DNA from 4 places in the Streptomyces sp. NPDC036815 genome. Region 1 is predicted to be linked to each of the others. Evidence: riboswitches for the same ligand, from Rfam matches in the RefSeq annotation. Region 1 holds a riboswitch; each other region holds the start of a gene.
What was found. A riboswitch is a leader RNA that binds a small molecule or an ion and turns the genes downstream of it on or off. The one in region 1 is predicted to bind cobalamin.

Region 1 (4,553 bases):
CTCCTTTGCGGTGTCAAGGGCGCTTTGTCCGCTTCTTCCTGTGGTGTGCGCCACAGGTGGCTCATTCCCTCACTGTTGCCACCGTGATAAATCTTCACGACCGCTCGGTGACGCCACCCATGTCGCCGAGGGCGCTTCAGCCGGCAGACCGCCGGTAGCACTCCATCCATATCCGGGGGGATCAGGACCTGATCCGCAGCCACAACGCAGATGAGCGGGCGCGGATCAGCATGGAGAAAGGCGTCACCATGACCTCAGTGCAGGTCGAAGAGCACCACGACGAGCACGGCGGCAGTGGGGTCGTGCAGGGTTCGTCCGGCGAGGGCGAGGGGTATCAGCGCGGGCTCGGAGCCCGGCAGATCCAGATGATCGCGATCGGCGGTGCCATCGGCACCGGCCTGTTCCTCGGCGCGGGCAAGGCCATCCACAAGGCGGGCCCCAGCCTCATCCTGGCGTACGCCATCGCGGGCCTCGTCATCTTCTTCATCATGCGGGCGCTCGGCGAGCTCCTCATGTACCGGCCCGTGTCCGGCTCCTTCTCGGAGTACGCACGCGAGTTCATGGGCCCGTTCTTCGGATTCGTGACCGGCTGGACGTACTGGCTCTTCTGGGTCGTCACCGGCATCACGGAAGTGACCGCGGCCGCCCAGTACATGCAGTACTGGACCCACGACTCCTTCCCGCAATGGGCCTACGCGCTGGTCTTCACGGTCATCCTGTACGGCGCGAACCTCATCTCCGTGAAGCTCTTCGGTGAGCTGGAGTTCTGGTTCTCGATGGTCAAGGTCACCGCCATCATCGGCATGATCCTGATCTGCGTCGGCATCCTCACCATCGGCTTCTCCGACGCCGGGGACACCGCGTCGGTGACCCACCTCTGGGACGAGGGCGGCTTCTTCCCGAACGGCATCGGCTCCACGCTGATGACCCTGCAGATCGTGATGTTCGCCTTCCTCGCCGTCGAGCTGGTCGGCGTCACCGCGGGTGAGTCCAAGGACCCCAAGACCGTCCTGCCCAAGGCGATCAACACCGTGCCGTGGCGCATCGCCGTCTTCTACGTCGGCGCGCTGATCATGATCCTGTCGGTCGTGCCGTGGACCTCCTTCAAGCCGGGCGTCTCGCCGTTCGTGAAGGCCTTCGAGGAGATGGGTCTCGGCGTCGGCGCCGCCATCGTGAACTTCGTGGTCCTCACCGCCGCCCTCTCCTCCTGCAACTCCGGCATGTACTCCACCGGCCGCATGCTGCGCGACCTGGCGCTCAACGGCCAGGGCCCGAAGTTCTTCACCAAGCTCACGAAGAACGGCCTGCCGCTGACCGGCACCACCGTCTCGGCCGCCTTCATGCTCGTCGGCGTCTGGATCAACTACCAGTGGCCGGGCGAGGCGTTCAACTACGTCGTCTCCTTCGCCACCATCTCCGGCATGTGGGCCTGGATCATGATCCTGGCCTGCCAGATCCGCTACCGCCGCAAGGCCGACCGCGGCGAGCTGCCGCAGTCCACCTTCCGCGCCCCCGGTGCCCCCTTCACCAGCTGGTTCGCCCTGCTCTTCATCGGCATGGTCATCGTGATGATGGGCGTCGACAAGGACGCGCGGATCTCGCTGTACGCCGCTCCGGTCTGGGCCGCGATCCTCACGGTCTCCTACCTGGTCCTCAAGAGCCGCAACCCGGAGGCCGCGGCCTTCAACCGGCAGAAGGTCGGCGTCTCCGACTCCGTCGAGAAGGACTGACCCGCACCGGAAGGGCTGAGGCTCCCCAAGGCCCCTGTCCAGCATTCGGGCCCGCCCGTACCACACTTCGGTACGGTGCGGGCCCTCTGCTTATCCTGACTCCCATGCTGACCATCACCCAGGCCCTCCACGACCAGATCGTCGCGCACGCGCGCCAGGACCACCCCGACGAGGCCTGCGGTGTGGTCGCGGGTCCGGCGGGCACCGGCCGCCCCGAGCGCTTCATCCCGATGCTGAACGCGGCCCGCTCGCCCACGTTCTACGAGTTCGACTCGGGCGACCTCCTCAAGCTCTACCGCGACATGGACGACCGCGACGAGGAGCCGGTGATCGTCTACCACTCGCACACCGCGACCGAGGCCTACCCCTCGCGCACCGACATCACCTACGCCAACGAGCCCGGCGCGCACTACGTCCTGGTCTCCACGGCGGACACCGACGGCGCGGGCCCCTTCCAGTTCCGCTCCTACCGGATCGTGGAAGGCGTGGTCACCGAGGAAGAGGTGCAGGTCGTCGAGGCATACTGACCCCGACCACCCTTGAGGCGGCAGGAGCCAGGAAGCCGGTGCGAACCCGGCACGGTCCCGCCACTGTGACCCCGTCCCTCCGGCCGATACCGGCCGGGGCGGGGGAGTCAGGAACTGACCTGCCGCCTTTCTCCACGCAACGCAGGGGACGCGGAAATCCCCTGGAGGAGGCAGCTCAGCCATGTCCCGCCGCCACACCGGCATACGCGCACTCGCCGCGGCCGCCCTGCTCGTCCCGCTCGCCGCATGCTCCTCGCCCGGCCCGGACGGAGACACGAAGCCCGCCGCCAAGGCCGCCGGATTCCCGTACACCGTCACCAACTGCGGTGTGCGGACGACGTACGACGCGCCCCCGAAGCGCGCCGTCACCATGAATCAGCACGCCACCGAGGTGATGCTCGAACTCGGCCTCGGCGACAGACTCGTGGGCACCGCCTACCTCGACGACAGGGTCCTGCCCGCGTACGAGAAGGCGTACGAGGCAATCCCGGTGCTCGCCAAGGAGTACCCCTCCTACGAGAAGCTGCTCGCCGCCGACCCGGACTACGTGTACGGCGGCTACGCGAGCGCCTTCCTCGCCGGTGACGGCCGCAGCCGGGCGGCCCTCGCCAAGTCCGGCATCGACAGCCGCCTCAACGTCGAGGGCTGCGCCGAGCACCCCGTCTCCATGGACGACGTCTACCGCGAGGTCCGCGAGGTCGGCGCCACGTTCGGGGTGCGGGCCCGCGCCGACCAGTGGATCAACGGTGCCCGCCGCGAACTGGCCGCCACCGCCGCCAAGTCCACGTCCCGGGGCAAGAAGGCCCGCTCCGTCTTCGTCTACGACAGCGGTGACAAGACCGCGTTCACGGCGGGCGGCCGGGGCATCGGCAACGACATCATCGAACGGGCGGGCGGCCACAACGTCTTCGCCGACGTCGACAAGTCCTTCAGCGACGCGTCCTGGGAGAAGGTCGTCGAGCGCGCGCCCGAGACCATCCTGATCCTCGACTACGGCGCCACGACGGTCGCCCAGAAGAAGAAGCGCCTCCTCGACGACCCGGCCCTCCAGGACATTCCGGCCATCAAGAACAAGAGCTTCGCGGTCCTGCCCCTGTCGGACGTGGTCACCGGCGTACGAGCACCGGAGGCGGTGAGGAAACTGGCGGCGCAGCTGTGATCCAGCCCGTCCGGCGTTCGAGGACGAGCCCGCAGGGCGACAGACGGCACGCAAGGGGACGGCGCCTCATCGTCCTGGCGGTACTCACGGCCGCCCTGGCGGGAGCGATACTCGCCGGGCTGGCCCTGGGCTCGGTGCGGATCCCCCCGGCGCAGGTCATGGACATCCTCACGGGGAGGGCGGAACCCTCCCCGTTCCGCACGATCGTCCTCGACGTCAGACTCCCCAGGGTCCTGCTCGGCGCAGCCGTCGGCGCGGGACTGGCCGTTATCGGCACCGTCCTCCAGGCCCTCGTCCGCAACCCCCTCGCCGACCCGTTCCTGCTCGGCGTCTCCTCGGGCGCCTCCGTCGGCGCGGTCTGCGCCATCGTGCTCGGCAGCGTCTTCGGGCTCGGCGCCGCCCTGTCGACCACCGTCACGATCCCGGCCGCCGCCTTCGCGGGCGCCCTGATCTCGCTGGTCCTCGTCTATGCCCTGGCCAGAAGCGGCGGCGGCTTCGCCACCGGCCGCCTGATCCTCGCGGGCGTCGCCGTCTCGTACATCCTGTCCGCGCTGACCAGCCTCATCCTGGTCACCGCCGACAGCGCGGACCACCTCAAGGAGGTCATGTACTGGACGCTCGGCGGCCTCGGCAGCGCCCGCTGGGACATGCTCGCCCTGCCCTGCGCCACGCTGGTCGTCGGCACGGCCCTCCTGATGGCCATGGCCCGCCCCCTCGACCTGCTCCTCGCCGGGGAGGAGGGCGCCACCGTCCTCGGCCTGGACGCCGCCCGCTTCCGCGTCGGCGTCTTCGTGCTCGCCTCGCTCCTCACCGGCGTCCTGGTCGCCTACAGCGGGGCCATCGGCTTCGTCGGCCTGATGGTCCCGCACGCCGCCCGCATGCTGGTCGGCGCCGCCCACCGCGCGCTGCTGCCGGTCGTCGCGCTGATGGGCGCGGTCTTCCTGGTCGTCGCCGACCTCGCCGCGCGCACCGTCGCCGCGCCGCAGGACATCCCCGTGGGCGTGCTCACCGCGCTGACCGGTGGCCCGTTCTTCCTGTGGCTGCTGCGGCGGCGCAACGAAGGAGTACCGGTATGACCCACCCGCCCCGGCCCGTCGGCGCACTGCGCACCGAAGAGCTCTCGTACGAGGTGGCCGG
Region 2 (4,553 bases), on a different contig from region 1:
GCCGAACTCGGCGTAGCACATGTGCGTGTGGATCTGCGTGTCCGGCCGCACCCCGCTCGTGCTGAGCCGGAACGCCTCGGTCGCCCAGGCCAGATAGGCCGGGTGGTCGGCGGCGCGCAGCGGCAGCGTCTCGCGCAGCGCGGGCTCGTCGACCTGGATGACCGACGTCCCGGCCGCCTCCAGGGCGACGACCTCGTCGCGCAGGGCGAGGGCTACCTGGCGGGCCGTGTCGCCGAGCGGCTGGTCGTCACGGACGAAGGACCAGGCGAGCATGGTGACGGGGCCGGTGAGCATGCCCTTGACGGGGCGGCCGGTGAGCGACTGGGCGTACGTCGTCCAGCGCACCGTCATCGGCTCGGGACGCGAGATGTCACCCGCGAGGATCGGCGGTCGCACATAGCGGGTGCCGTACGACTGGACCCAGCCGTGCTGGGTGGCGAGGTACCCGGTGAGCTGCTCGGCGAAGTACTGCACCATGTCGTTGCGTTCGGGCTCACCGTGCACCAGGACGTCGATGCCCGCCTTCTCCTGGAAGGAGATCACTTCCTGGATCTCGGCCTTGATGCGCTCCTCGTACCCGTCGCCGTCGATCCGGCCGGCCCGCAGATCCGCGCGGGCCGCCCGCAGTTCGCCGGTCTGCGGGAACGAGCCGATGGTGGTCGTCGGGAGGAGCGGCAGGCCGAGGGCGGTGCGCTGGGCCGCCGCACGCTCCGCGTACGGCTGGAAGCGGCGGGCGTCGGCCGCCGTGACGGCCCCGGTGCGGGCGCGGACGGCCGGGTCACGGGTGATGGGGGAGCCGGCCCGGGAGGCCAGGTCGGCGCGGTTCGCGGCGAGTTGGGTGGAGATCGTGTCGGTGCCCTGCGCGAGCCCCCGGGCGAGCGTGACGATCTCGGTGGTCTTCTGGCGGGCGAAGGCGAGCCAGCGCAGGATCTGCGGCTCGATGTCCCGTTCGAGGGCCGCGTCGACGGGGACGTGCAGCAGGGAGCAGGAGGCGGCCACGTCGACCCGGTCGGCCAGGCCGAGCAGCGTGCCGAGCGTGGTGAGGGACTTCTCCAGGTCGTTGACCCAGATGTTGCGCCCGTTGACGACGCCCGCCACCAGCCGCTTGCCGGGCAGCCCGCCGACGGCCGCGAGCGCGTCGAGGTTGGCGGCGGCCGCGTCGGTGAAGTCCAGCGCGAGCCCGTCGACCGGGGCCTTGGCGAGCACGGGAAGGGCGTCGCCGAGCCGGTCGAAGTACGAGGCGACAAGGAGTTTCGGCCGGTCGGTGAGGGCGCCGAGGTCACGGTAGGCGCGTTCGGCCGCGTTGAGCTCGGCCGGTGTCCGGTCCTGGACGAGCGCGGGCTCGTCGAGCTGTACCCAGTCGGCGCCCGCCGCACGCAGGTCGGCGAGGACCTCGGCGTACACCGGCAGGAGGCGGTCGAGGAGGGTCAGCGGGTCGAAGTCGGCGGCCACCCCGGGAGCGGGCTTGGCCAGCAGGAGGTAGGTGACCGGGCCGACGAGGACGGGCCGCGCCGTCAGGCCCAGCGCGCGGGCCTCCTTGAACTCGCCGACCTGCTTGGCGGAGTCGGCCCTGAACACCGTCCCGGGCGCCAACTCGGGCACCAGGTAGTGGTAGTTGGTGTCGAACCACTTCGTCATTTCCAGCGGCGCCACGTCCTGGGTGCCGCGCGCCATCGCGAAGTAGCCGTCGAGCGCGTCCGCGTCGACCGCGGAACGGTGCCGCTCGGGAAGCGCGCCGACCATGACGCTGGTGTCGAGGACATGGTCGTAGTACGAGAAGTCGCCGGTAGGGACTTCGCAGATGCCGGCGTCGGCGAGTTCACGCCAGTTCGAGCGGCGGAGCTCGGCGGCGGCGTCCCGGAGGGCGTCCGCGGTGACGCGGCCCTTCCAGTAGCCCTCGATCGCCTTCTTGAGTTCCCGGTTGGGACCCTGGCGGGGGTAGCCGTACACGGTGGCCCGTGCTGCCGCGGCTGCGGGCTTGGTGGTCACGGAGATCTCCTTCGCGAGATGAATCCCTGAGATCCCGGAGACGGGACGAGAGCGCGAAGGGTGGCAGCACCTGGCGGGTCGGGATCGCGTCGTCGACGCGGTCGCCCGTCCGGTGTGCACGCCGACCCGCCCTCGAGGTCACCGAGATATCCGCGCACGCATGGTGCGCGCACGGACAGCGGGCAGGTCTTCGGACTCGCGGGCCGGTCCAGCGCCTTCCTGGAGAAGGCGGTCGGACACCTACTGGCCGTCGCTTCCCAGGACCGGACTCCGGTCCCAGTGCGTGTGACGGCGGTCGTTCCCGCTCACCGCTGCGGGGCAGTCCCGGATTCACACCGGGTTCCCTCTTGCGACGCTCCCGCCTGGCGGACGGGGCGAACCAGCTGTATCGATCACCATACGGGGCCACCCGCCGGTGGAGCGCGTCGTGTTGGGGATGGGAAAGGTGAGGTGGAACACGTGAGGCGCGTGCTTCGCCGACGCGGAGGGCGGGAAGTGGCGAGCGGGCCCGCGCCCGGGGGAACTCCCCGAAAGGCGCGGCCGACGCGCTCCCGCGCCGGGGCGACCGTACTGTGGCTGCCATGTGCTGGAGCGAGACGGCCGACCTCGTCGCGGGCGCGGGCATCACGGCCGTGGGGGTTGCCTCCGTGACCCTGGCGGCCCGGCGCCCCCGTGACCTGCCGCTGGCCGCGCTGCCGCTCGTCCTGGGCCTCCACCAGCTCATCGAGGCAGCGGTCTGGCACCACGACGGCGGTACCGGACCCGCCACGGTCGCCTGGGCCGTCATCGCGCTTCCGCTCCTTCCCCTGTGGGTACCGGCGGCCGTACTGTGCTCCGCGCCGCCCAGCGCCCGACGCCGACTGTTCGTCCCGATGGCGGCGGGCATCGCGACGGCGGCGACGCTCACTTACGTACTGGCGACGCGCACCGTGACGGCCGAGATCCGCGGGCACACGGTCGGATACTCCGTGGGACTGCCGCGGGCGCACCTGATCATCGCGGGTTACCTCCTCGCCACCATCGGCTCGCTGCTCCTGTCCGGCGACCGGGGCCTGGTCCTCTTCGGCGTCCTGGTCGCGGGCGGGGCCGCGGTGTCCGTCGTGCTGTGGCGACAGGAGTACATCTCGACGTGGTGCGCGTTCGCCGCGGTGTGCTCGGTCATTCTGCTGCTCCGGGTCGCAAGGCGCCGTCCGCCGATCCGGACGAGCGGCCCTAGCCCCGGCATTCCCGTGCCCGGCGACCGGCCCCGCTGAGCAGGTCGACGCGCTGACCCGCCCCCTCTTCGAGGACGTAGAGCGTGCCGTCCCCGGGGGACCAGTTCCGTGGGACGAGGAAGATGCGGTCTCCGGAGACGTGGAACAGGCGCAGACCGGCGTACTCGTACGCGTACGCACTGCCCTTGTCGGTGACGCGCCGGAAACAGCTGCCGCCGCCCCGGATCATCAAGTCCTTCTCGCTGAAGACGACGACCGCGGGGAATTCGTTCCGGAGGGTGCGCTCGGTCAGGTCCGCGCGGCCGCGGCCCGCGATCGCCGCGTACGCCGACACGGCCCAGAACAGAGACAGGACACAGACGAACAGCGTGAGCCCCCAGAGCCGCAGGTCCCGGCGCGTGCGGGTGCGGGCGTACGCGTTGAGCGCGAAGCCGCCGATCGCGGTGAGCGGCAGCAGCAGGTCGAACACCCACGGGCTGAGCGGATACAGCGGTACGAGGACGACGGGCACGGCCCAGGCGAACCGCAGCACCCGCACGGCGCGGTCGAGTCGTTCCGGTTCGCCCGCCGCCCAGCGGAGCAGCCCGAGCACGCCGAGCGCGGCGCCCGCGGCCAGCCAGGCGGGAAGATAGAGCGCGCTGACGCTGCGCAACAGATAGTCGCTGGTGGAGAAGTGGAACACGGTGTCGCGCAGCCCCAGTGCCCTGGTCTCGGCGTCGGTGCTCGCCCAGCCGAAGTAGAAGAGGACCGCGGTCAGCAGGGTGACGAGGGACCCGATGGCGCCGACGATCTCCACCCAGCCGACTCTGGGGTCGGCGGGGGTGGGGACGGGGGACGGGGTGGGGCTTTGGGGTTCGGGGTCCGGTTCGGGGTCCGGGGCCGGTGCCGGTTCCGGGTCGGCGCCCGGTTCCGGCCCGGGGACCGGATCAGGCTCCGGTTCCGGCGGCTCGTTCATCGGGTGAGCGTGCCGCTCGGGCCGGGTGCGCGGGCCGACAGCGAAGGCGACGGGGACGAGGACCTGGTCGAGGACGAGGACGGAGGCTGCGGTGGGGTGCCGCTCCAGTCGAGCGTGAACGCCGCCGGCTTCGCGACCCTGACGCCGTTCTTCGTCACGAGCGTCACGTCGATCACTGTCGGACGCCGGCCGCCGTAGCCGTCGGGCCCCGGCAGGTCCACGGCGACGGTCCCGTCCTTGCAGCACCTCGCCCTGTCGTCCGCGTCGCCGAAGGGCCGCAGGACGAGCGGCGCCGGCAGTTCCGCGGCGCGCAGTTCCACGGTGTCCGGCGCGTCCGGCCAGGTGCCGTAGACGCCGAGTGTGTCGCCGGGCGTGATCCTCGTCCGTTTGGCGGC
Region 3 (4,553 bases), on a different contig from region 1:
GCACCATGGTGTGGGTGAGGGCGTTGAGGGCCTTGGGGCGGTTGAGGACCACATGGGCCGCGCGGCCTTCGACGCGCAGCAGCACGGAGTCGAGCAGCACGGAGTCGTCCGCCGCGCTCATCGGACGGCCTCGGTCAGGCCGCGGGCCACGATCAGGCGCATGATCTCGTTGGTTCCTTCCAGGATCTGGTGGACCCGCAGGTCACGGACGATCTTCTCGATGCCGTACTCGCTCAAGTAGCCGTAGCCGCCGTGGAGTTGGAGCGCCCGGTCGGCCACGGAGTAGCCGGTGTCCGTGGCGAACCGCTTGGCCATGGCGCAGAGCTGCGGGGCCCGAGCGTCGTCCCTGTCGAGGGCGTCGGCCGCCTGACGCACCAGCGCGCGGGCGGCCGACAGCTCGGTGGCCATGTCGGCGAGCCGGAACCGCAGCGCCTGGGCGTCCAGGAGCGAGGCGCCGAACGCCTCGCGGTCGGCGAGGTAGGCCACGCTGCGGTGCAGTGCGCTCTGGGCGCCGCCCAGGGAGCAGGCCGCGATGCCGAGGCGTCCGCCGTTGAGGCCGGACATGGCGATGCGGAAGCCGTCCCCCTCGGCGCCGAGCCGCCGGCCGGCGGGGACGCGGACGCCGTCGAGGAGCACCTGGCGGGTCGGCTGGGCGTTCCAGCCCATCTTGCGTTCGTCGGCGCCGAAGGAGAGGCCGGGGTCGTCCCGTTCGACGACGAACGCGGAGATGCCGCCGGGCCCCTCCTCGCCGGTGCGGGCCATGACGACGTACACGTCCGAGGCGCCCGCTCCGGAGATGAACTGCTTGACGCCGGTCAGGACGTAGCCCCCGCCGTGGCGTTCGGCCCGCGTCCGCAGGGCCGCCGCGTCCGATCCGGCACCGGGTTCGGTGAGGCAGTAGCTGCCCAGGGACGCGGCCGTGCACAGGTCCGGCAGCCAGCGGGCGCGCTGGTCCTGGTCGCCGTACCGGTCGATCATCCAGGCGACCATGTTGTGGATGGAGAGGTAGCCCGCGATGGAGGGGCAGCCGGTGGCCAGCGCCTCGAACACGAGGGTTCCGTCGGTGCGGCCGAGCCCGGAACCGCCGTGCTCCTCGCGTACGTAGACTCCGCCGAGGCCCAGTTCGGCGGCCTTGCGCAGGACGTCCACGGGGAAGTGTTTGTCGCGGTCCCAGGCGACGGCGTGCGGCGCCAGATACGTATCGGCGAAGTCGAGTGTGACCTCGGCCAGTGCGAGCTGGTCCTTGGTGAGGGTGGTGGCCATCGATGTCATCGCCGTCATCCCATCGTCGGGATGGTGAAGCTCGCACCCTCCCTGGCCCCGGAGGGCCAGCGCGAGGTGACGGTCTTCGTACGGGTGTAGAAGCGGACGGCGTCGGGGCCGTGCTGGTTGAGGTCGCCGAAGCCGGACCGCTTCCAGCCTCCGAAGGTGTGGTACGCCACCGGTACGGGGATCGGCACGTTGATCCCGACCATGCCGGCGCCGACGCGGCGGGTGAAGTCGCGGGCGGTGTCGCCGTCCCTGGTGAAGAGGGCCACGCCGTTGCCGTAGGGGTGTTCGGTGGGCAGGCGCAGAGCGGTCTCGTAGTCGGCCGCGCGGACCACGCACAGCACCGGGCCGAAGATCTCCTCGCGGTAGATCCGCATGCGCGGCGAGACGCGGTCGAAGAGCGTGGCTCCGGCGAAGAAGCCGTTCTCGTGGCCAGGGAGGGTGAAGTCCCTCCCGTCCACGATCAGTTCGGCCCCTTCGTTGACGCCGATGTCCACGTAACGGCGGACCCGGTCGAGAGCGTCTCGGCTCACCAGCGGGCCGAAGTCGGCCCCGGGGTCGTCGGAGGGGCCGATGCGCAGGTCGGCGACGCGTTCCTTGAGCCGGGCGACGAGCGCGTCGGCGGTCTCCTCGCCCACGGGGACGGCGACCGCGATGGCCATGCAGCGCTCCCCCGCCGAGCCGTACCCGGCGCCGACGAGGGCGTCGACGGCCTGGTCGAGGTCGGCGTCCGGCATGACGATCATGTGGTTCTTGGCGCCGCCGAAGCACTGGGCGCGTTTGCCGTGCGCGGCGGCGGTGGCGTAGATGTGCGCGGCGATCGGCGTGGACCCGACGAAGCCGAGCGCCTGGACCCGGGGGTCCTCCAGGAGGGTGTCGACGGTCTCCTTGCCTCCGTTGACGACGTTCAGGACACCGGGCGGCAGACCCGCCTCCAGGAACAGTTCGGCGAGCCTGAGCGGGACGGAGGGCGCGCGTTCGGACGGCTTGAGGACGAAGGAGTTGCCGCAGGCGAGCGCGGGGGCCGCCTTCCACAGCGGGATCATGGCGGGGAAGTTGAACGGGGTGATCCCTGCGGTGACGCCGAGGGGCACCCGCAGGGAGTGCACGTCGATGCCGGTACCGGCGTTGTCGGTGAACTCGCCCTTGAGGAGGTGCGGGATGCCCGCGGCGAACTCGACTACTTCGAGGCCGCGTTGCAGGTCACCGTGGGCGTCGGAGACCGTCTTGCCGTGCTCGCTGGAGAGCAGCCGGGCCAGGGACTCCCGCTCCTCGTCGACGAGTTGGAGGAAACGCAGCATGACGCGGGCGCGCCGCTGCGGGTTCCACTCCCCCCACGCACGCTGCGCGGACTCGGCGTCGGCGATCGCCGCGACCGTCTCGTCACGCCCGGCCAGCGGCACATGTGCCTGTACAAAGCCGGTGTTGGGGTCGTACACGTCGGCGAAGAGCCCGGACGCCCCGCGCACGTGTTTGCCGCCGATGAAATGTGTCAGTTCACGGACCATGAGAGCCTGCTCTCGTCAGGTGAGTCCGGGGATGGCACGGCAGGCCGTCGGCGCCACCGGGTGCGGTGGGCGGGCGGTTCTGACGTGGGACGCGAAGGCCTAAGAGCCGTCGTGGAGTCGGGCGTCGACAGGGGTCGCCGCTCGCTTCGCCGGATCACCTGGGTCGTGGTCACGGACCGGTGCCATGCGTGTCTGCTCCATCCTCGTGGACAACACGGAACACCCCGCGGCCGGTATCCTGACTCCCGGATCAGCGCGCGTTCTCCCGCCTTCCCGACGGGACGTGCTCCGTCAGTGGCGTATCGCTCGGCGAGAACGCACTCCCCGGTCACAGTGGCGGGACCGCGCCGGATTCACACCGGCTTCCCTGCACCGCGGGCTCTGGTCACGAACATATAGTTGGACGTCCTAGTAAGTCCACCCCGTCCGGCGAGTCGGCGTCCGCGCGATCACTCGCCGTCCTTCAGCTTCACGATCCTGCCGTCCTTGTCGAGCGTGTGATCGTTCCAGTACGTGTCCCACTTGTCCCCGACATGCTCGGGGACCTTCCCCTGCGGGTAGCGGGCATAGCCCTTGGGCGGCTCCTCCCCGTCGGGCTGGCACGCCGACCCGCTGCCACCCACCCGCAGGACGGGATACTCGCCGCCGCCGCAGATCGCGTCCTCCGTGGAACAGGCGGAGAGCACGCCACCCACCGCACCAGCCAGCGCGAGTCCCACCGCGACCCGCGCCACACGGCCGCCGATCGCTCGCGGGGCGGTACGAACTCGGATCTTCCTGGCCACTGTCGGCTCCTTCATGTCGGCTCGTCGCACGTTGCCACACCAGCTTGCGCGAGCCGTGGCTCCCGATCATGAGTACGGGTACTCAAAGAGGAGCGGCCCCTCGGTCACCCGCACGGGAAGCCGCACCCGTACGTCAGGACAGGGTGCCGACCACGTCGCGCACCTGACCGGCGACCGATTCGGGGAGCGGCGCGTAGTGCAGGCCGGACAGGTCCTTCTGGCCCGCCTCACTCGCCGTGTACGTCAGGAACGACTTGAGGGCGGGCAGCGTCTCCTCGTGGTTTCCCTTGTCGCAGACGATCTCGTAGGTCACCTGGACGATCGGGTACGCACCCGGATGCGCGGCGCCGTAGCGGAACTTCAGCTTCATGTCCCGGCCCTTGCCCGCGACGCGCGCCTGCGCGATTCCGGCCGACGCCGTCGTCGGCGTCGGTGCGACCGGGGCGGGCGCGCCCGTGTCGATGCTCACGGTCTTGATCCGCCGGTCCCGCGCGAAGGACAGCTCGAAGTAGCCGATGGCACCGAACCCCGAGGTCACCTCCGATGCCACGCCGCTGGACCCGCTCGCGGAGGCGCCGCCCCCGCCCTGCCAGGCCTTGCCGACCGGGTGGGCCCAGGCGGCGGGCGCCGCGCCCGCGAGGTAGGCCTGGAAGTTCTGGGTGGTGCCGGAGTCGTCCGACCGGTGCACGGGGCGGACCGGCATGGACGGCAGATCGGCGTCGGGGTTGAGGCGCCGGATCGCCGGATCGTCCCATGAGGTGATCTTCCGGTCGAAGATTCCGGCGAGGGTCGGGGCGTCCAGGACGAGGTCCTCCACGCCCGGCAGGTCGTACCCGATCGCGATGGGCCCGCCGACCATGGGCAGGTCGATCGCGCGCCCGCCCCGGCAGACGTCCTTCGAGCGCTCGACCTCCTCGGGCTTCAGCGCGCTGTCGGAGCCGCCGAACGCCGTCGCGCCCCGCAGGAACTGCGCGCCGCCCGCCCCCGACCC
Region 4 (4,553 bases), on a different contig from region 1:
CCAAGCTGGTCTCGCTCCTGGTGAAGGTCGGCGCGCTCGCCTTCGTCCTCACCATGGACAAGACGGTCGCGATCAACTTCCAGCTCCTGGGCGGCATCTGGATCCTGCAGACGATGCCCGCGCTGGTCGGCGGCCTGTTCACCCGGTGGTTCCACCGCTGGGCGCTGCTCGCGGGCTGGGCGGTCGGCATGGCCTACGGCACGCTCGCCGCGTACGGCGTCGCCTCGCCGACCCAGAAGCACTTCGGCGGCTCGTCCGACGAGATCCCCGGCATCGGCGAGATCGGCTACATCGGCCTGACCGCGTTCGTCCTGAACGTGATCGTGACCGTGGTCCTCACCTTCGTCCTGAAGGCCCTGAACGCCCCCGACGGCGTCGACGAGACGTCCCCGGAGGACTACACGGCCGACGCGGGCGACCCCGGCGTCATAGAGGAACTGCCGAAGGCGACGGCGGGCGCCGGACACTGAGTCCCGCCCCCTGCGCACAGCGAAAAAGGGCCGCCGGAAAACCGGCGGCCCTTTGCCGTACCCGTATTGCACACTGCGCCGCATGGACATCACGATCAGGCGGGCACGGCCCGAGGAGTACGGGGCGCTGGGCGATCTCACCGCGCAGGCCTATCTCGACGACGGACACCTGGACTTCGGGGCGGAGGACCGCTATCTGCCCGTGCTGCGGGACGTGGCGGGGCGCGCGGCGCACGCCGAGATCCTGGTGGCCGCGGCGGACGACACGGACGGCGGGCTGCTCGGCGGCGTGACCTTCGTGCCGTCCTGCGGCCCCATGGCCGACATCGCGCGGGAGGGCGAGTCGGAGATCCGCATGCTGGCGGTCTCGCCCGCGGCGCGCGGCCGCGGTGTGGGCGAACTCCTGGTGCGCTCCTGCGTCCAGCGGTCCAGGGACGCGGGCCGCGACCGGCTCGTCCTGTCCTCCTCGCCCTCGATGCGCACCGCCCACCGGCTCTACGAACGCCTCGGCTTCGCACGCACCCCGGAGCGCGACTGGTCCCCGATTCCCGGCCTCCCGCTGCTCACCTACGCGTTGACACTTCAGGGGCCACCGGCCGGGCCCGCAGCGTGATCCGACACAAGATGTGGGCCTGCTTCAGTAGTGCGACACAAGATGTATGCTCGTGCTCGCTGTCGCCGCAGGGGAATCCGGTGCAAGTCCGGAACTGTCCCGCAACGGTAGACGTGTGCGCATTTGTCGTACGCGGAGTCCGAAGACCTGCCGGCAGTGCACCCGAGTCGTCCGGCCCGGGTGCCGACCGTCCGGGCCTCGTGGAATGGGCCGGTGGACGCGGTACGCCGCCCTGCCCGGGTGCGCCCGTGTGTGCCGCCCCCTCCCCCAGGCCCAGAGCCGAGCGAGGGAGAGCTCCACGTGACCATCGCGCCCGCCGAACCTGCGTCAGTGCCGGCATCGCGACCCAGTGACAGCGCCGAAAGCACTGAGGGTACCGACGCGCCGGGGACCGCGCTGCTGCGCACCCTGACCGACCTCACCGCCGACCTCCCCGACGCCGACCCTGGCCGGGTGGCGGCCGCCGCGCTGCGCGGCCGGTCGGCCAGGGCCGACGAGAGCGAGCTCCGCGAGCTCGCGACCGAGGCGGCGGCGGGGCTCATCTCCGAGGACCCGGCGTACTCCAAGCTCGCCGCCCGGCTGCTCTCCCTCTCCATCGCCGCCGAGGCCGCCTCACAGGGCGTGCGCTCCTTCACCGAGTCGATCGCGGTCGGCCACCGCGAGGGCCTGATCGCCGACCGCACCGCCGCGTTCGTGACCGCGCACGCGGCCCGGCTCGACGCGCTCGTGGAGAGCGCGCTCGCGGACGGCGCCGACTTCCGCTTCGGCTACTTCGGCCTGCGCACGCTGCACAGCCGCTACCTGCTGCGCCACCCGATCACCCGGCAGGTCATCGAGACGCCGCAGCACTTCATGCTGCGCGTCGCGAGCGGTCTCGCGGAGACCGACTGGGACACGGCGGCGGACAGCGGCCGCGCGGTCGGCGAAGTAGCCTCGCTGTACGGGCTGATGAGCCGCCTGGACTACCTGCCGTCCTCGCCGACGCTCTTCAACTCCGGCACCCGGCACCCGCAGATGTCCTCCTGCTACCTCCTCGACTCCCCGCTGGACGAGCTCGACTCGATCTACGACCGCTACCACCAGGTCGCGCGGCTCTCCAAGCACGCGGGCGGCATCGGCCTCTCGTACTCCCGCATCCGGTCGCGCGGTTCGCTGATCCGCGGCACGAACGGGCACTCCAACGGCATCGTGCCGTTCCTGAAGACCCTCGACGCCTCGGTCGCCGCGGTGAACCAGGGCGGGCGGCGCAAGGGCGCGGCCGCGGTCTACCTGGAGACCTGGCACTCCGACATCGAGGAGTTCCTGGAGCTGCGCGACAACACCGGTGAGGACGCGCGCCGCACGCACAACCTCAACCTCGCGCACTGGATCCCGGACGAGTTCATGCGCCGCGTCGCCGCCGACCGGGAGTGGTCGCTGTTCTCGCCGTCCGACGTGCCCGAGCTCGTCGACCTGTGGGGCGAGGAGTTCGACGCCGCCTACCGCGCGGCGGAGGCCGCGGGCCTGGCCAGGAAGACGATGCCGGCCCGCGACCTCTACGGCCGCATGATGCGCACCCTCGCGCAGACCGGCAACGGCTGGATGACCTTCAAGGACGCCGCCAACCGCACCGCGAACCAGACCGCGGAGCCCGGCCACACCGTGCACTCCTCCAACCTCTGCACGGAGATCCTGGAGGTGACGGACGACGGCGAGACGGCCGTCTGCAACCTCGGCTCGGTCAACCTCGGCGCGTTCGTGGAGGACGGCGACCTCGCGTGGGACCGCCTCGACGAGACCGTCCGTACCGCCGTCACCTTCCTCGACCGCGTCGTCGACATCAACTTCTACCCGACCGAGCAGGCGGGCCGCTCCAACGCCAGGTGGCGCCCGGTGGGCCTCGGCGCCATGGGGCTCCAGGACGTCTTCTTCCAGCTGAAGCTCCCCTTCGACTCCCCCGAGGCACGGGCGCTCTCCACCCGCATCGCCGAGCGCATCATGCTCGCCGCGTACGAGACGTCCGCGGACCTCGCCGAACGCAGCGGACCCCTCCCGGCCTGGGAGAAGACCCGCACCGCGCGCGGGGTCCTGCACCCCGACCACTACGACGTCGAGCTGGCGTGGCCGGAGCGCTGGGCGGCGCTGCGGGAGCGCATCGCCGTGACCGGGATGCGCAATTCGCTGCTGCTCGCCATCGCGCCGACCGCCACCATCGCGTCCATCGCGGGCGTCTACGAGTGCATCGAGCCGCAGGTCTCCAACCTCTTCAAGCGCGAGACGCTGTCCGGCGAGTTCCTCCAGGTCAACGCGTACCTGGTCCAGGAGCTGAAGCGGCTCGGGATGTGGGACGCGCAGACCCGTGAGGCGCTGCGCGAGGCCAGCGGCTCGGTGCAGGGGTTCGACTGGATCCCCGCGGAGGTGCGCGCGCTGTACCGCACGGCGTGGGAGCTCCCGCAGCGCGGCCTGATCGACATGGCCGCCGCGCGCACCCCCTTCCTCGACCAGGCGCAGTCGCTCAACCTCTTCCTGGAGACGCCGACCATTGGCAAGCTCTCCTCGATGTACGCGTACGCCTGGCAGCAGGGCCTGAAGACCACGTACTACCTGCGCTCGCGCCCCGCGACGCGCATCGCGCGCGCGGCCGGCGGCTCGAACGCGGCCGCCACCGCCCCCGTCCCCGCCCAGGCCACGGCCGAAGAAGCCGTCGCCTGCTCCCTGGAAAACCCCGAGTCCTGCGAGGCCTGCCAGTAATGAGCACCACCCACTCAGAGAAGAACCTGCTCGACCCTGGCTTCGAGCTGACCCTGCGCCCGATGCGCTACCCGGACTTCTACGAGCGCTACCGGGACGCGATCAAGAACACCTGGACCGTGGAGGAGGTCGACCTCCACTCCGACGTCGCCGACCTCGCCAAGCTCTCGCCCGGCGAGCAGCACATGATCGGCCGTCTGGTCGCGTTCTTCGCGACCGGCGACTCGATCGTCTCCAACAACCTCGTGCTCACCCTCTACAAGCACATCAACTCCCCCGAGGCGCGGCTGTACTTGAGCCGCCAGCTCTTCGAGGAGGCCGTGCACGTCCAGTTCTACCTGACGCTGCTCGACACCTATCTGCCCGACCCGGAGGACCGCGCGGCGGCCTTCGACGCGGTCGAGGAGATCCCCTCCATCCGCGAGAAGGCGGAGTTCTGCTTCCGCTGGATGGACTCGGTCGAGAAGCTGGACCGTCTGGAGAGCAAGGCCGACCGGCGCCGCTTCCTGCTGAACCTGATCTGCTTCGCCGCGTGCATCGAGGGCCTCTTCTTCTACGGCGCCTTCGCCTACGTCTACTGGTTCCGCTCGCGCGGTCTGCTGCACGGCCTGGCCACCGGCACCAACTGGGTGTTCCGCGACGAGACGATGCACATGAGCTTCGCCTTCGACGTGGTCGACACCGTCCGCAAGGAGGAGCCCGAGCTCTTCGACGACGCGCTGCGGCAGCAGGTCACGGAC

Region 2: another riboswitch for cobalamin. It lies ahead of metE (5-methyltetrahydropteroyltriglutamate--homocysteine S-methyltransferase); the one in region 1 lies ahead of ACZ69I_RS00175 (ABC transporter substrate-binding protein).
Region 3: another riboswitch for cobalamin. It lies ahead of ACZ69I_RS10725 (CoA-acylating methylmalonate-semialdehyde dehydrogenase); the one in region 1 lies ahead of ACZ69I_RS00175 (ABC transporter substrate-binding protein).
Region 4: another riboswitch for cobalamin. It lies ahead of ACZ69I_RS17390 (ribonucleoside-diphosphate reductase subunit alpha); the one in region 1 lies ahead of ACZ69I_RS00175 (ABC transporter substrate-binding protein).

Annotation. Positions count from the first base shown of each region.
Region 1 covers NZ_JBVJPW010000001.1:30,308-34,860, forward strand. Annotated here, with positions in the region: gene ACZ69I_RS00165 (amino acid permease) at 249-1,730, shown strand; gene ACZ69I_RS00170 (M67 family metallopeptidase) at 1,835-2,257, shown strand; cobalamin riboswitch at 2,263-2,394, shown strand; gene ACZ69I_RS00175 (ABC transporter substrate-binding protein) at 2,439-3,416, shown strand; gene ACZ69I_RS00180 (FecCD family ABC transporter permease) at 3,485-4,492, shown strand; gene ACZ69I_RS00185 (ABC transporter ATP-binding protein) at 4,489-4,553, shown strand, end outside.
Region 2 covers NZ_JBVJPW010000003.1:436,824-441,376, reverse strand. Annotated here, with positions in the region: gene metE (5-methyltetrahydropteroyltriglutamate--homocysteine S-methyltransferase) at 1-1,989, opposite strand, end outside; cobalamin riboswitch at 2,154-2,388, opposite strand; gene ACZ69I_RS10785 (DUF6629 family protein) at 2,571-3,242, shown strand; gene ACZ69I_RS10780 (hypothetical protein) at 3,202-4,158, opposite strand; gene ACZ69I_RS10775 (hypothetical protein) at 4,155-4,553, opposite strand, start outside.
Region 3 covers NZ_JBVJPW010000003.1:424,850-429,402, forward strand. Annotated here, with positions in the region: gene ACZ69I_RS10715 (enoyl-CoA hydratase/isomerase family protein) at 1-121, opposite strand, end outside; gene ACZ69I_RS10720 (acyl-CoA dehydrogenase family protein) at 118-1,263, opposite strand; gene ACZ69I_RS10725 (CoA-acylating methylmalonate-semialdehyde dehydrogenase) at 1,278-2,777, opposite strand; cobalamin riboswitch at 2,989-3,169, opposite strand; gene ACZ69I_RS10730 (SCO0607 family lipoprotein) at 3,227-3,562, opposite strand; gene pstS (phosphate ABC transporter substrate-binding protein PstS) at 3,696-4,553, opposite strand, start outside.
Region 4 covers NZ_JBVJPW010000007.1:223,126-227,678, forward strand. Annotated here, with positions in the region: gene mctP (monocarboxylate uptake permease MctP) at 1-470, shown strand, start outside; gene ACZ69I_RS17385 (GNAT family N-acetyltransferase) at 553-1,083, shown strand; cobalamin riboswitch at 1,130-1,252, shown strand; gene ACZ69I_RS17390 (ribonucleoside-diphosphate reductase subunit alpha) at 1,384-3,813, shown strand; gene ACZ69I_RS17395 (ribonucleotide-diphosphate reductase subunit beta) at 3,813-4,553, shown strand, end outside.